One region of the Colwellia sp. KU-HH00111 genome, then DNA from elsewhere that is predicted to be linked to it. Evidence: predicted binding sites of a transcription regulator. Region 1 holds the regulator's gene; each other region holds the start of a gene.
What was found. Region 1 encodes FNR, which switches genes on or off when oxygen is low (the NO sensors DNR and NnrR bind a similar motif). Its sites were predicted from a motif close to TTGATCTAGATCAA; they were not measured.
Positions count from the first base shown of each region.

Region 2: the regulator FNR is predicted to act here: its motif matches at 3,107-3,120, upstream of ABXG98_RS17840 (adenosylcobalamin-dependent ribonucleoside-diphosphate reductase).
Region 3: the regulator FNR is predicted to act here: its motif matches at 2,608-2,621, upstream of ABXG98_RS00545 (nitrate reductase subunit alpha).

Region 1 is NZ_BAABWO010000011.1:48,981-54,155, forward strand. Features, by position in the region: gene ttcA (tRNA 2-thiocytidine(32) synthetase TtcA) at 1-338, opposite strand, end outside; gene uspE (universal stress protein UspE) at 489-1,427, opposite strand; gene fnr (fumarate/nitrate reduction transcriptional regulator Fnr) at 1,586-2,305, opposite strand; gene ABXG98_RS17015 (sulfite exporter TauE/SafE family protein) at 2,384-3,103, opposite strand; gene ccoS (cbb3-type cytochrome oxidase assembly protein CcoS) at 3,100-3,312, opposite strand; gene ABXG98_RS17025 (heavy metal translocating P-type ATPase) at 3,361-5,175, opposite strand, start outside.
Region 2 is NZ_BAABWO010000012.1:81,527-86,701, forward strand. Features, by position in the region: gene ilvD (dihydroxy-acid dehydratase) at 1-60, shown strand, start outside; gene ilvA (threonine ammonia-lyase, biosynthetic) at 122-1,669, shown strand; gene ABXG98_RS17835 (prohibitin family protein) at 1,850-2,782, shown strand; gene ABXG98_RS17840 (adenosylcobalamin-dependent ribonucleoside-diphosphate reductase) at 3,208-5,175, shown strand, end outside.
Region 3 is NZ_BAABWO010000001.1:137,094-142,268, forward strand. Features, by position in the region: gene ABXG98_RS00545 (nitrate reductase subunit alpha) at 1-2,463, opposite strand, end outside; gene ABXG98_RS00550 (MFS transporter) at 2,647-4,251, opposite strand; gene ABXG98_RS00555 (histidine kinase) at 4,668-5,175, shown strand, end outside.

The sequences.
Region 1 (5,175 bases):
ATTTTTTCTTTTACCACTGAGTAAGTATCTTTGTCGACGATATAATATGGGATACTTAGCGACTCAAGGTAGTGAGGCAGAACCTCTTCTGGAAAACCAGGTTGTTTTTGATCCAAATTTACCGCAATAATTTTGAAATTAATCGGTGCTGCTTTTTGCAATTTTAATAAAATATCCAACATGGTAAATGAATCTTTGCCACCACTGATGGTTACCATTACCACATCTGATTCTTCAATCATATTGTAGTCAAAAATAGCTTTACCTACATTGCGTCTTAGTTTTTTTTCAAGTTTGATTATATCTAGAGATTGATTGGGTATTTCAGTTACTGACATGATTTTTGTTCAACTCAGTGGCGTTTAATTTGCCGCGCATTATAGGGCTTTTGCATTTTTAACGCTATAAGGTTTTTCAGAACAAAAGAAAAACGGTAAGTTTAACTATTAAGCTTACCGTTGTTCGTGATCTCAATATTCGCCGTCGTGCTATTGCAAGGGTGAAGTATAACCGTCGGGTTTAAGGGCAAGTACGTCACAATTGAGTTGATCAATAACATGTTCAGCAGTATTGCCAATGAGAGCCGCTGAAAACCCTGTTCTACCCACTGTACCCAAAATAACAAGCTCTGCATCAATTTTGTTAGCGACTTGCTCTATTACTGTTTCAGGAAGGCCTTCTTCAACATGGGTGTTAGCGACGCTAATATCAAATTGGTTAGCATGTGAAATCATCGCCTGCTCATGATGTTTATGCATAGTGTCATTATATTCGTTAGCGTTAAACTCAGGAATTTCAATGGCAATATTGACTGGGGTGCCAGGAAAAGAATTCACTAAATGCACATTGGCTTGAATAAGCCCAGCTAGCTGTTTGGCCTCTTTAGTTATTTTTATATTTAACGAGTGATGCTCTTCCTCGTCACTGCCAACATTAAGTGCAGCAAGAATATTTCCATTATTTGGCCATTCATGCTCTTTTACTAGTAATACCGGACAAGGACATTTACGTAGGATATGCCAATCTGTGGGAGTAAAAACCACAGATTTTAATTTATCGTGTTGGTGAGTGCCTTTGATGACAAGATCATAATCATCCTTAATTACACGCTCTATAATGGCTTCAAAAGGACGGTTATGCCAAACTACTTGGCAATTAATCTCAATTGTTGGCTTTAACTCATCAATGATGTTTTGTAACCAAAGTTCTTTATCTTTAATGACAGATTGGCGCATAACATCGCGTTCATCACTGGATAAAATAGTGGTCATTTCGTAAGAAAAATCAAAAATACTCAAAAAGGCGCTTACTTTAACTTGTCTGTCAGTAGCTTTGATGCTGGTCGCTAGATCTATTGCTCTTTTTAACGCTTTTTGTTCATCCGTTGTTGGATCGATAACAACCAATATATTTTGATAAGTTTCCATGATAAATCCCATTGTTATTTGTTTATAAAACTATACTCTAGTTAATTTATAGCAAAGGTTGGGAATTAATGCTTGTTTTAAATCAATTTTCTATGGGTTAGGTAGGCTTTAGATACGCTGATATCGAGGTGTATCGATATCAGCTATAAGGAGGAGAATTATAATTCAGCGCAATCAGTTAATTGATCAATATCTAAAATACTGATTAGCTTGCCATCAACGTTAATTAAGCCGTTTTTGTGAAAGCGGTTCAATAATCGGCTGATAGTTTCAACTGTTAGGCCAATATAATTACCAATATCACTGCGTGTCATAGTTAAGCGAAACTCGGCAGGAGAAAGACCGCGGGCGTGATAGCGTTCGCTTAAGCTCACTAAGAAAGTAGCAACTCGTTGCTCAGCATTTTTTCGGTTGAGCAATGTTAGCATTTCTTGATCAGTACGTATTTCATTACTCATTAAACGTAACACCTGCTTTTTAAGTTTTGGCATAGTGTTAGATAAGGTATCTAAATTGTCATAGGGTATTTCACAGACCATTGACGTTTCAAGCGCTTGAGCAAAGCTTTTGTGCTCTGTATCTGCAATGGCATCAAACCCAAGTAAATCACCGGCTAAATGAAAGCCTGTGATTTGTTCTTCACCTTGTTCATTGACCGTAAAGGTTTTAAAAGTACCGGAACGAATGGCAAACAATGCATGCATTTCCTGACCATCAGTAAAAAGTTTATCGCCTTTATGAATAGGGCGCTTCCGATCAATAATATCATCAAGGGTAGTTAGCTCTTGTTCATTTAGCGTAAAAGGTAAGCAAAGCTCACTGATACTACAATTTTGGCAACTAATGTGCTGTGTGCCAGGGCAACTCTTATTAGGCATGCGAGACTCATCTTTTGAAGAAATAGCTGTTGTAACTTTTAAAGTAGTTACTCTTATTTCATGTATTTGACTATGGTATTAAAACATTTGTTGATATGCAACAATAAAACTATAAATACCTAAAGGAATAAGCACTAAAGCCATTGTTTTTCTAAAAGCCGGCTTGACTAGGTTGTTTTTTATGCTATTGAAGCCGATGGATAAGGTTAATAGTGCAGGTAGGGTGCCTAAACCAAAAAAGAGCATAATACCTGCACCTGTGACGATATCAGCGCTAGCTAAAGCCCATGTTAATGTAGAATAGACTAACCCACAGGGTAACCAACCCCATATTGCCCCTAAAGTTAATGCTTTTGTTGGGGAGTCTACAGGTATGGCTTTTGTTGCTAACGGTGAAATTTTTTGCCACAGTTTTTTACCTAGCGCTTCTACATGATTAAGCCACATTAGCCACTGACCTAAATATAAGCCAAGCAATATAAGAAATAAGGCAGAAAACATTCTTAACCCAGCTAATGGTATACCAATATTTTTGGCGGCAATTGAGCCAGTAAAACCAACAATAGCGCCAATAAGGCTATATGAAGCTATACGTCCAAAATTATAGCAAAAAATCAACGCGGTTTTATTAACTTTTTTGGAGCTAATTTTTTGATTGTTTACTGGAATTTGCTGTGGGTCTTTAATCGTTGTAGGTAGGGCAGAAGTTAGCATAGTCGTAATCCCACCACACATAACAATACAATGTCCTGAGCCAACCAGACCAATTAGAAAAGCGGAGAATATATCGATATTCATTTGCTTGGATTTTCATCCTCAGAGTTATGTCTAATCGCTTTATTCGTTGTTTGTTCAGTGTCACCTTGTTCTTTTTCGTCAAATAGAATACTCATCCCTTGCTTTTCTAGATCATCAAACTGCTCAGTTTTCACCGCCCAAAAAAACAGATAGACCCCAAGGGCTGTTAATAACACCGCGATTGGAATTAAAATATAAATAATGCTCATTACTTTGACTCTTACAATAAACCCCAGCAGACGCTGTAAAGGTTAGCGTTACTTTTTCAGTAAGCGCAGTGAATTGGTAATAACTAAAATAGAACTCGCAGACATACCTATAACAGCTAAATATGGGGTAATAAAACCACTCACAGCTAAAGGTAGCACAATAGCATTATAACCGAACGCCCACAGGTAATTTTGAAAAATGATGCGCTTGGTTTTAGCTGCTATGTTCGCTAAGGTAAGTATACTACTCAGTTTATTATTTAATAAAATAACGTCAGCGCCGCTTTTTGCAATATCAGTTCCACAACCCATAGCAATAGAGACGTGGGCAGCACCGAATACTGGCGAGTCATTAACACCGTCGCCAACCATGGCAACGGTGGCCCCTTGTTCACTTTGTTGTTGCTGTAACACGGTCATTTTATCTTTGGCACTTAAATTAGCATAACACTGAGGTATTGATAACTGTTTTGCTAATTTTTCACAGGCATATTGATTATCACCTGAGAGCATTATCGTGCGGTGACTTTTATTTAATTGCTCAAGGAGGGAGTGCCCGTCAGAACGTATTTTATCAACCAGATAAAAGGCTGCTATGATTTTATCTTCGGCCACTAATAAACAAGATGCATTTAGATACTCAGGCTGTTTTACTTGCGCTTTAGCGTTTAATAGCCAACTTGCTTTACCGATTTTATAGCATTGACCATTGACTGTGCCAATAACGCCTCTGCCAGACAAAACTTTTACCGTGTTGATGGGTAAACTAAAATCACGATACTGAGCAAAAGGCTTAGCTAGAGGGTGCTCGGAGTAGGATTCTAATGCGGCGGCGATAGCTAAAACTTGTGCTGTGGAATAACTATTTATATGCTCAGCATGGTTAATTATATCAACTTTGGCGAGGGTAAACTCTCCCGTAGTTAATGTACCTGTCTTATCAAAAGCATAACACTCGATGTTTGGCATTGTTTCCATTACATGTGCCGATTTAATCATAATGCCTTCATTATTTAATCGTGTTGTTGCACACGTTAATGCCGTAGGGGTGGCTAAAGATAGTGCGCAAGGGCAGGTGGCAACTAATACCGATAAGGTTATCCAAAAAGCTTCTTCAGGTAAGTGTTGCTGCCAATAAATAGCAGTGGCTATCGCGGTTACTAAAATTATAGCAACAAAAAATTGCGCAACCGTATCTGAAAACTGGGCTAGTTTAGGTTTATGCGCTTGTGATTGTTCACTTAAGCGGATCAATTGGCTTAAAAATGATTGGTTGCTAGGCTGCGTTACTTGCACGGTTAGATTACCATCACTATTAATAGTGCCAGCGAATACTGTATCATCAGTGGCTTTATTTACCGGAGTTTGCTCGCCAGTGAGCATTGCTTCATTAATTTGGCTACTACCGCTGATAATTAAACCATCAGCTGGTATCACCTCACCTGGCTTAATTAGCACTAAATCACCTGCGACTAATTGTTTGGCTGCAACTAATAGTTCTTTTGATGCTTCGTTGTTGATTTTAGATTGAGTGTCGTTCACTCGTGCTATTTTTGTTGCTGTCATTGGCATCAGTTTCAATAAGTTGGCGGAAACTTGAGCAGCATGAGATCGTGCTCTAAACTCTAAAAACTTGCCAATGAGTAACAGAAAAGTAAACATTGAAACAGACTCAAAATATACTTCACCTTGTGCGGTCACGGTAGCCCATGCGCTTGCACTAAAAGCTAAAATAATAGCGATAGATACCGGAACATCCATAGACAAACGTTTTATTTTTAAGGTGTTGATTGCCCCTACATAAAAGGGGTAAGCGCCGTAAGATACGATAGGAATTGCTAAAATAAAGCTAACCCAGCGCAA
Region 2 (5,175 bases), on a different contig from region 1:
ACCAGCGCTGACAAAGGTGCGGTACGTAACCGCGATTTACTTGATGGACTTACTGACTAATCCATCTCCAACTATCATAGGTAGGCAATCATTGCCTACCTATACTCGATTTAGGTACCCCATGACTGATTCCCAGTTACTCACACAACAAGCAGAGCAACTCGACTACCTTAGACGCATATTACTTGCCCCCGTTTATGATGTTGCAGTAGAAACAGAGCTCACCTTATTGACCAAGTTATCAACACGATTAAATCATCAAATATATTTAAAACGCGAAGATCAACAACCCGTGCACTCGTTCAAACTGCGTGGCGCCTATAATAAGCTTTCTAATTTAAGTGAAGCCGAATGTATTCATGGTGTAATCGCTGCTTCTGCCGGTAACCATGCGCAAGGCTTAGCACTTGCTGCCAACAAGCTTGGTATCAAAGCCACCATCGTCATGCCCAAAACCACTCCAGAAATTAAAGTCGATAATGTCAGGCGTTTTGGTGGGGAAGTTCGTTTAGTTGGCAATAGTTTTAATGAGGCGCAATTGGCTTCAATTGAGTATGCCAAAAACGAAAATAAAACGCTGATTCACCCGTTTGATGACGAGGATGTTATCGTCGGTCAAGGCACAGTGGCCAAAGAGCTACTGCAACAACAACCCAATGCTGATGTGGTTTTTATTCCGGTCGGTGGTGGTGGTTTATTGGCGGGGATGGCGGTATATTTAAAACAACTCAGCCCAAACACTAAAGTTATTGGCGTAGAGGCCGAAGACTCCGCTTGCTTAAAAGCAGCCTTAGCTGCAGGCAAGCCGGTTGATTTACCGCAAGTAGGGTTATTTGCTGATGGTGTGGCAGTGAAACGTATTGGTGAACATACCTTTGGTTTAATTCAACATTACTGCGATGAAGTGATTACGGTAACAACCGATGAAATATGTGCGTCAATTAAAGATATTTTTGAACAGACACGTGTAATTGCTGAGCCTGCAGGTGCCTTGTCTTTAGCTGGTTTGCAAAAGTATTGCTCGATCACTGATGCAAATAATCAGTCTTTAGTCGCCATCTTATCAGGGGCAAATATGAACTTTCATACCTTGCGGTATGTGTCTGAACGCTGTGAATTAGGCGAGAAAAAAGAAGCCATTTTAGCGGTTACCATTCCTGAAGAAAAAGGCAGTTTTAAACGTTTTTGCCAAACCATTGGTAACAAAGCAATTACCGAATTCAACTACCGTTTTACCGGCGAACCTACCGCTAATGTATTTGTTGGCGTACGGTTAAGCGGCAGTGTTGAAGAGCGCTGTCAATTACTTGAGGAGTTAGCAAGCGCTGACTATCATGTTAACGATTTTACTGACAATGAACTGGCAAAATTACATGTTCGCTACATGATTGGTGGAAAAAATCATACTAATAGCATCAATGAACGATTGTTCAGCTTTGAGTTTCCTGAGCACCCCGGCGCCCTAGAAAAATTTCTAGATGCCATGGGCGAACTGTTTAATATTACCCTGTTTCATTATCGAAACCATGGCGCAGCCTTTGGTCAAGTATTGGCGGGGTTTGAAGTTAGCACCTCTAAAGAAGTTGAATTTTTTCAGCATTTAAACGCTCTTGGCTATCAATACAAAGAAGCAACCGACAACCTTGCCTATCAAGAATTTCTCAACTAAAAAGCTGCTTTCTAACCATAAAAACTAGCAGATATCCAAAATCGCTTGACATATTATGTCAAGCGATTTACTTTATTAATGGTCTTAGGGCTACAAATTAGTACTATATACGGGCCCCAACTGCTGATAAAAACTAACGAATAGCAAAAATACAACCATAAAAATAAATAAGGAAAATATATGTTAAACAAAGGATTAGCTACAAAAAACGTAAATATTGATACCACAGTAGCAACCAAACACATTGGAAAAGCGGTACTAGCGGCGATCACCGCCATTGTACTTTGGCAAGTTTTTTACACCATAGATGAAGGACACGTAGGCATAGTTAAGCGCTTCGGCGAAGCGACTACGCAAGTAAACCCAGGTTTGCACACTAAAATTCCCTTTGCTGATTCTATTGAAGAATTAGAGATCCGTACCCGTAAAAATTCTGAATCACTTAAAGCTTCAACCTTTGAACAAATGCCAGTACAAGCCGAGGTGTCGGTAAACTGGACGGTAATACGTGCTGAAGCTTTTGAACTATATAAAGGATATGGTGGCTTAGATCAGTTTGAAAATCGCATTCTTGACCCACGCTTACGCTCTGCTACTAAAGATGCGTTAGCGCGATTCAAAGCAGAACAAATTGTACAAAACCGTGGCCAAGTCATTCAAAAAATCGAAGAAACACTATTAACAGCCATGCAAGACTTCCCTGTGAAACTTGATAGTGTACAAATTGAAAATTTAATTCTGCCGGCAAAATATTTACAAAGTATTGAAACCAAGCAAACAGAGAAAAATTTAGCCGCAGCAGAAAAGCATCGTCTAGAGCGACAAAAACTTGAAGCTCAACGTGAGGTGAATACTGCTGAAGCGAAACGTGATGCTGAAAAAGCTCGGGCTGATGGTAGCGCTTATGCCATTGAAATAGAAGCCAAAGCGCAAGCACAAGCAATACGTGTGAAAGGCTTAGCTGAAGCTGAGGCTATGCTTAAAAAAGCAGAAGCGATTAAAGCCAGCAAAACCTTAGTAGAATATATCAAAGCACAACAATGGGATGGTAAGTTACCCAGCACGGTTATGGGAAGCGGCCAAGATATTTTGTGGAATATGAAAGAAAAATAACTGAATCACTGCGCTACTTATACCATTAAGATAGTTATGTAGCGCAGCTACCATTGTTTCCACTTTCCTCTCAGTACTATCCTTATTATTACAACCCATAATGTCTGAAATTCGATCAAAGCATTTACTACTGAACGGACAAAACAGCAAAAGAGCTTGTTTTACTTATAAATTTAGCTAAATGTCATAAAAATCTATACAGCAAAATACGCTAAAAACAATCAAATTGATGCAAAAAACGTCTAACTGCCACTTTAAATAAGCACTATATATAGTATCAAAATAAATGTAGAATACCATATATAGTGTCACATCGATAAAAACTTGATCTCGATCAACTATTAAGCAGCACTTAATACTATATATTGTGTCACACAAAAATAAAAACACGCTCCTCGCGCACTATTCTTATGGAAAGACAAACAATGAAAGAACAAACCATCACGGATACACCCGAAACACTAGCTGTTTTTGATGCTAACCATCTACAGTTAGCATCCCTAGACATTTGGCGATCCAAGTACCAATTAAAAACCTCATCAGGCGAGCCTGTTGATAAAAACGTCATTGACACCTTTGAACGTGTTGCTAAAGCGATTGCCAGTGTTGAAACCACGCCTGCTAAACAAAAAAAGCATGGCGAAGAATTTCTTTGGGCATTAATGAATGGTGCAGTACCAGCAGGTCGGATCGTTTCAAATGCAGGTGCAGGTGCGCAAAAACCCGCCTCATCTACCATTAATTGTACTGTTTCAGCCACCATTGAAGATTCAATGCATGGTATTGTCGGTGAAGCCGTGAGTAAAGCGAGCTTAACGCTAAAAGCAGGTTGTGGTATCGGCTATGACTTCTCAACAATTCGACCTGACGGTGGCTATGTTGCAGGGGCTGGCGCAACCACCTCAGGGCCACTGCCGTTTATGGATATTTTCGATACCATGTGTAAAACCGTATCCTCTTCTGGTGGACGTCGTGGTGCACAAATGGGCACTATTGATTGTCAACATCCTGATATCATGTCGTTTATTAAAGCCAAGCGTGAAGATGGTCGTCTGCGTCAGTTTAATCTTTCTATCTTAATTACCGATCCCTTCATGGAAGCGGTTAAAGCCGATGCAGATTGGCAGTTAGTTTTCCCTACCAATAAAAATGAAATTGCGCTTGATGGTTTAGCCTTTGACGCAGAAAATAATACCGATGATGTTATCTGGCGCGAATGGCCACTTAATATGGACGGTTATCTAGTCAATGGTGCAGGCGAAACCGCCTGTAAAGTTTATCGCACTATCCGCGCGAAAAACTTGTGGAATATGATCATGAACGCCACTTATGATTATGCTGAGCCGGGTTTTATCCTGATCGACAAAGTCAATGAATATAACAACAATTGGTTTGGTGAGCTCATTCGCGCAACTAACCCTTGTGGCGAGCAACCACTTCCGCCAAATGGCTCATGCTTATTAGGCTCAATCAATTTAACCGCTTTTGTAAATAACCCGTTCACTGCACAAGCAAGCTTTGATTGGGATCGATTCAAAAAAGTGGTGCGAATTTTCACCCGCATGCTTGATAATGTGGTTGAAATTAATGGTTTACCTTTACCTGAGCAAGTTGCTGAAATTGAAAGCAAACGCCGCCATGGCATGGGCTATTTAGGCTTAGGATCTGCCATGACCATGTTGGGTATGAAGTATGGTAAAAACAATTCAGTGAAGTTCACTGATGAAGTTACTAAGCATTTAGCCATAGAGGGCTGGCGTGAAGCGACTAAACTTGCCAAAGAAAAAGGCGGCGCTCCTTTCTTAAATGACATGTATACCATCACTGGCGCTTTATTGCGTAAACGCCCTGAATTGGCCGACAAATATAAATTAGGTGATCAAGTTAAAGGGGTTGAATTACACCTTAATTATAGCCGATATATGAAAAACATTGTTGCCGAGTTAGGTGAAAAGTGGCTTGAAGAAGCGCTAACAACTGGATTACGTTTTACTCACCACAGCTCTATTGCACCAACAGGCACCATAGCACTGTCCATAGGCAATAACGCCAGTAATGGTATTGAGCCTAGCTTTGCTCATGACTACAAACGTAACGTCATCATTCCTGGAAAATCGACCAAACAACAAGTCAATGTTCGCTCTGCGGAAGTATTAGCCTATGAACGACTAATGAAAAGCACCCATGGTGATGATTGGCAGTTACCGATGATCAAAATGGGCACAGTATTATCATTAGATTTATCACAACTGCCAGAAAGCTTTGTTGATACCTCTACCGTTACCCCATCAGAACATGTTGCGGTACAAGCAGCGGCGCAGAAGTGGATTGATAGCTCAATCTCCAAAACAGTGAATATTCCAACGGAGTTCCCGTTCGAGCAGTTTGAAGAT
Region 3 (5,175 bases), on a different contig from region 1:
CGCTTCCCACGCAGGATCAACAGCTGTTGATAATGGGTGAATAAATGGATGCATATCAGAGGTGTTTAAATCATCTTTTTCATACCAACAAGCCGTTGGTAAGATAATGTCAGAGTACATACACGTAGAAGACATACGGAAATCTAACGTTGTTACTAGGTCTAATTTACCTGTAGCAGCATTATCAACCCATTCAGCTTCTTTTGGTTTTATGCCGCCGTGAGCGCCATTATCCTCATTCAATACACTTTCTCTTTCAGCACCTAAAAGGTACTTAAGCATGTATTCATGACCTTTACCTGATGAACCAAGTAAGTTTGAACGCCAGATAAACATATTACGCGGGAAGTTTTCTGGTGCATCTGGTGCTTCACAAGCAAACTTGATGTCACCTGATTTAAGCTGTTGAACAGCAAAATCTTTTGCTTCCATACCAGCGGCTTTTGCATCTTTAGTTAACTGAAGCGGGTTCATGTTAATTTGCGGTGCTGAAGGTAACCAACCCATGCGCTCTGCACGGATGTTGTAATCAAGCTGATGCTCGTCAAAGTCGTTTTTGTTAGCAAGAGGAGACAATACTTCATGCATACTTACTTTTTCATGACGCCATTGTGAAGAATGGTTGTAGAAGAAAGAAGTACCATTCATTTGACGTGGCGGCTTAGACCAATCCAAACCAAATGCTAGTGGTTGCCAACCTGTTTGAGGGCGTAATTTTTCTTGACCAACATAATGTGACCAACCACCACCTGATTGACCAACACAACCACACATCATAACCATATTGATCAGGCCACGATAGTTCATGTCCATGTGATACCAATGGTTCATTGCCGCTCCGACAATAATCATTGATTTACCTTTGGTTTTGTCAGCAGTGTCAGCGAATTCACGGGCAATTTTAATTACTTTTGAGCGATCAAGCCCTGTAATTTTTTCTTGCCATGCTGGTGTACCTGGAATGTCATCATCGTAACTAGTCGCAACATTACCGCCACCTAAACCACGGTCAATACCATAGTTAGCCATCATTAAATCGTAAACAGTCGCTACTAAGTATTCTTTACCATCAGCACCAGTAATAGTTTTACTTGGCACGTTACGAACTTGAATTTCTTCTTGATCACAACCTGTCCACGCACTGTTAGTGTTGTTTGCCGCAAAGTGAGGGAAAGCAACAGGCGTTACATCGCCGCCAATTTGAGACAATTGAAGTTTAGTTTCAGCGCCAGTTTTACCGTCACGCTCTTCAATGTTCCACTTGCCTTTTTCACCCCAACGGTAACCGATAGAGCCTTGTGGAGAAACTAATTCATTTGAGTTTTCATCAAAGGCAATGGTTTTCCATTCTGGATTATTTTCTTGGCCTAAATCACCTGCTAGATCACTAGCACGCAAGAAACGTGTAGTTGCAAATGAGTTATCGTCATGTTTTTCTAATACCACTAACATAGGGAAGTCGGTATATTGACGAACATAACTAGTGAAGTATTCACTTGGTTTTTCTAAATGGAACTCTTTCAAAATAACGTGGCCAAAGGCCATGCCTAACGCTGCATCAGTACCCTGTTTAGGGTTTAACCATTCATCAGTAAGTTTTGACACTTCTGCATAATCTGGTGTGATTGAAACAGTTTTAGCACCTTTATAACGAACTTCTGTAAAGAAATGCGCATCAGGTGTACGAGTTTGAGGAATATTAGAACCCCAAGCAATGATATAGTTTGAGTTATACCAATCAGCAGATTCAGGCACATCTGTTTGCTCACCCCAAACCATTGGAGATGCTGGTGGTAAATCACAATACCAATCGTAGAAGCTTAAACATACACCACCGATTAGTGACAAGTAACGAGCACCTGCCGCATAAGAAACCATTGACATCGCTGGAATTGGCGAGAAGCCAATAACACGGTCAGGACCAAAGGTTTTAGTGGTATAAACGTTTGCCGCTGCAATAATTTCGTTTACTTCTTCCCATGAAGAACGCACGAATCCACCTAAACCACGTTTAGACTTGTATGATTTAGTTTTTGCTTCATCAGAAACAATTGAGCCCCACGCATCAACTGGATCTTGAGTTGCACGCGCTGCACGCCATAATTTTAATAAAGGCTTACGTACTTTAGGGTATTTTAAACGGTTAGCGCTGTATAAATACCAAGAGTAACTTGCACCACGAGGACAGCCGCGTGGTTCATGGTTAGGTAAGTCAGGGCGAGTACGTGGGTAATCAGTTTGCTGAGTTTCCCAAGTGACCAAACCATTTTTTACGTAAATTTTCCAAGAACAAGAACCCGTACAGTTTACCCCGTGGGTAGAACGTACGATTTTGTCGTGTTGCCAGCGTTGACGATAGCTGTTTTCCCATTCACGATTTTCATTGGTAGTATCACCATGACCATCGCTGAATTCGCCTGTTTTCTTTTTTAAGAATTGTAAGCGATCAAGAAAGTTACTCATCTTTTTTCTCCGTTGAAGTGATACCTATACTCTTAATGTGTGCTCTCAAGCATAGGTACAACCGATTATGAAATTTTATAATAGTATAAAAATGCGGTTTACCATAAAGTGTCAGACATCATACCGGTAAACCAAAACTGAGAGTTGACCTGAATCAACTCTCAACAATAAACCCTAAAAAAATTATGGGTTTTGATGTTCTGCGCCTGGACGTAAATAAAACCACCAGTTAATGCCAATACAAACCGCGTAGAAAATAGCAAAACCAATTAACGCATTTTCTGGTGTGGTTAGTTTGATTTGCTCACCTAATACTTTCGGAATATAAAAAGCGCCATATGCGGCTACTGCTGAAGTCCAACCTAGTACAGGTCCGGCTTGCTCTTTGTTAAATACCATTGAAACAGTACGGAAAGTTGAACCGTTACCAATACCTGTAGCTGCAAATAAGAATAGGAATAAAATAAAGAATTGTACAAAATATTCTTCAGGGGTTGCACTGGCGTATGCTGCTTTCATGTAATAAGCAACACCTAACGCGCTCACTACCATGACAGCTGAACAGTATTGAGTTACTTTAGCGCCGCCCATTTTATCTGCCATCCAACCACCTACAGGGCGAATTAAAGCACCGATAAAGGCTCCCATCCAGGCAAACATTAATGCACTAGGACCGTTAGCATTTACTGTATCATGAGTCATTACACCATCAACCATAATATGTTGGTAACCGAAAATAACTTTGATAGAAAGCGGGAACGCCGCAGCAAAACCGATGAAAGAACCAAACGTCATGGTATAAATAATACTCATTACCCAAGTATGTGGGTTATTAAATATTTTATATTGACGATCCAGGTTTTGACGGATTTTGCCAGGTAAAAACTTCAGTAGCATTACAGTAGCGCCAACAACACCTACTAATACCATTTCTTTAGGAACACCAAAACCAGAGCCATTAACTTTTTCTGGTAAAATCAACCATAAACCAACGATTGCTGTACCAAAACCTATTAATAACATCGCAGAGATAATGCCGAATGAAATCACTGGATTAGGTAAATCAGGTGTCACATGTTCAGCTTTGATATTATTCATACCGAACCAGCCAAAAATAGCTAAAGGTATTAATAAGAATAACCAAACATAGCCAGCATTGAATATCCAAGCATCTGAACCTGCAGGAATTTTACCAATTAGCGTTCCTGAAGTATTTACTAAGGTCATCGGCTCACCACCAAATAAACCAAAGGTCATAACTAGTGGCACTAAAATTTGCATGGTTGTCACACCAAAGTTACCTAAACCAGCATTTAAACCAAGTGCTAAACCTTGCTGTTTTTTCGGGTAAAAGAAAGAAATATTTGACATTGAGGAAGCGAAGTTACCACCACCAAAGCCAGATAAAAGCGCTAGACCTTGAAACACCCATAAAGGGGTATTCATATCTTGTAACGCAATACCGGTACCAATAGCGGGAAGCATTAATAATGCGGTGGTAAATACGATAGTGTTACGACCACCACACATGCGAATAAAGAAGCTACTGGGAATACGCAGCGTTGCACCAGTTAAACCAGAAATTGCCATTAAGGTGAATAATTCTGATTTTTCAAAAGGAAAACCTAAGTTTAACATTTGAACGGTGATGATGCCCCAGTATAGCCATACCGCGAAACCACATAATAGGCTAGGGATAGAGAGCCAAAGATTGCGGCTAGCAATCTTTTTACCTTCACTGTCCCAAAATTTGGGATCTTCTACGTCCCATTTTTGAATATCTGACATTGTCTACTCCAATTCATCAGTCATGTAATGCTTATTTCACCTTTGCTTGAGTCTTTCTTCAACGTTATTTGCTAAAGCGTAGTGTGAAACAACCAATTGTTGCGTTTAGTTTTCTAAAGCGTGTTTTAATTTTCTGACCGTAAAGTAACAAGCAGTTCATTAGATATAGTTGATCTGGATCAAGGTGCAAGTGCTAGTTGGTCTTGCTAAGGTACATTTGTACCACTTAAGTGGTAGTTTGTTTTTTGTTTTAACTTGTTGTTTTTGTGGGCTTTCTGTGTGTTTTTGTTCGAGAGGTAGTATATGCTGCAGCGCTTTAACTATTTGGTGGTAGTAATAGTAAATTTCTATTTTCTTGGGATAACGATAAAAAATTAGGTATGCTGCTTTTACTTGAAATTAATAAAAAGTAAATCATGGCAACAAACTCCCCAATCAACTCTAGTTCTTCGTTGATAGCACGCGCAGGACAAATAATGGCGGTTATCATTATGCTCGGCATAGTTAGCATGGTTTCTTCAATGTTAGTCACTGAAAGTCTTGATGGTGATGCGGCACAAATAAATAAAGCTGGGGCGCTGAGAATGCAAGCAGTGCGAATTTCTAGAGCTTATTTCGTCAATGACTACTCAGCGACTCAAAAGGTCAACGCCGAAATTGCTGTTTTTAATGAGCATCTAGCTGATTTGTTTAATAAGAATCAGCTAGATGATGAACAAGATACTGCTATAGCTAAGCAATATCAGAAAATTAAAACCTTATGGCAGACGTTAAGTCGTCACAGCTTACCGGTGAATAAAATGACATTAGCTCAGTCCATTAAACTCCTTGCTTCTTATGATAAATTTGTTTCTAAATTGGATGTTTTTGTTAGCTTGTTACAGCGTGAGTCTGAAAAAAAACTCGGTTATTTGCGGTTAATTC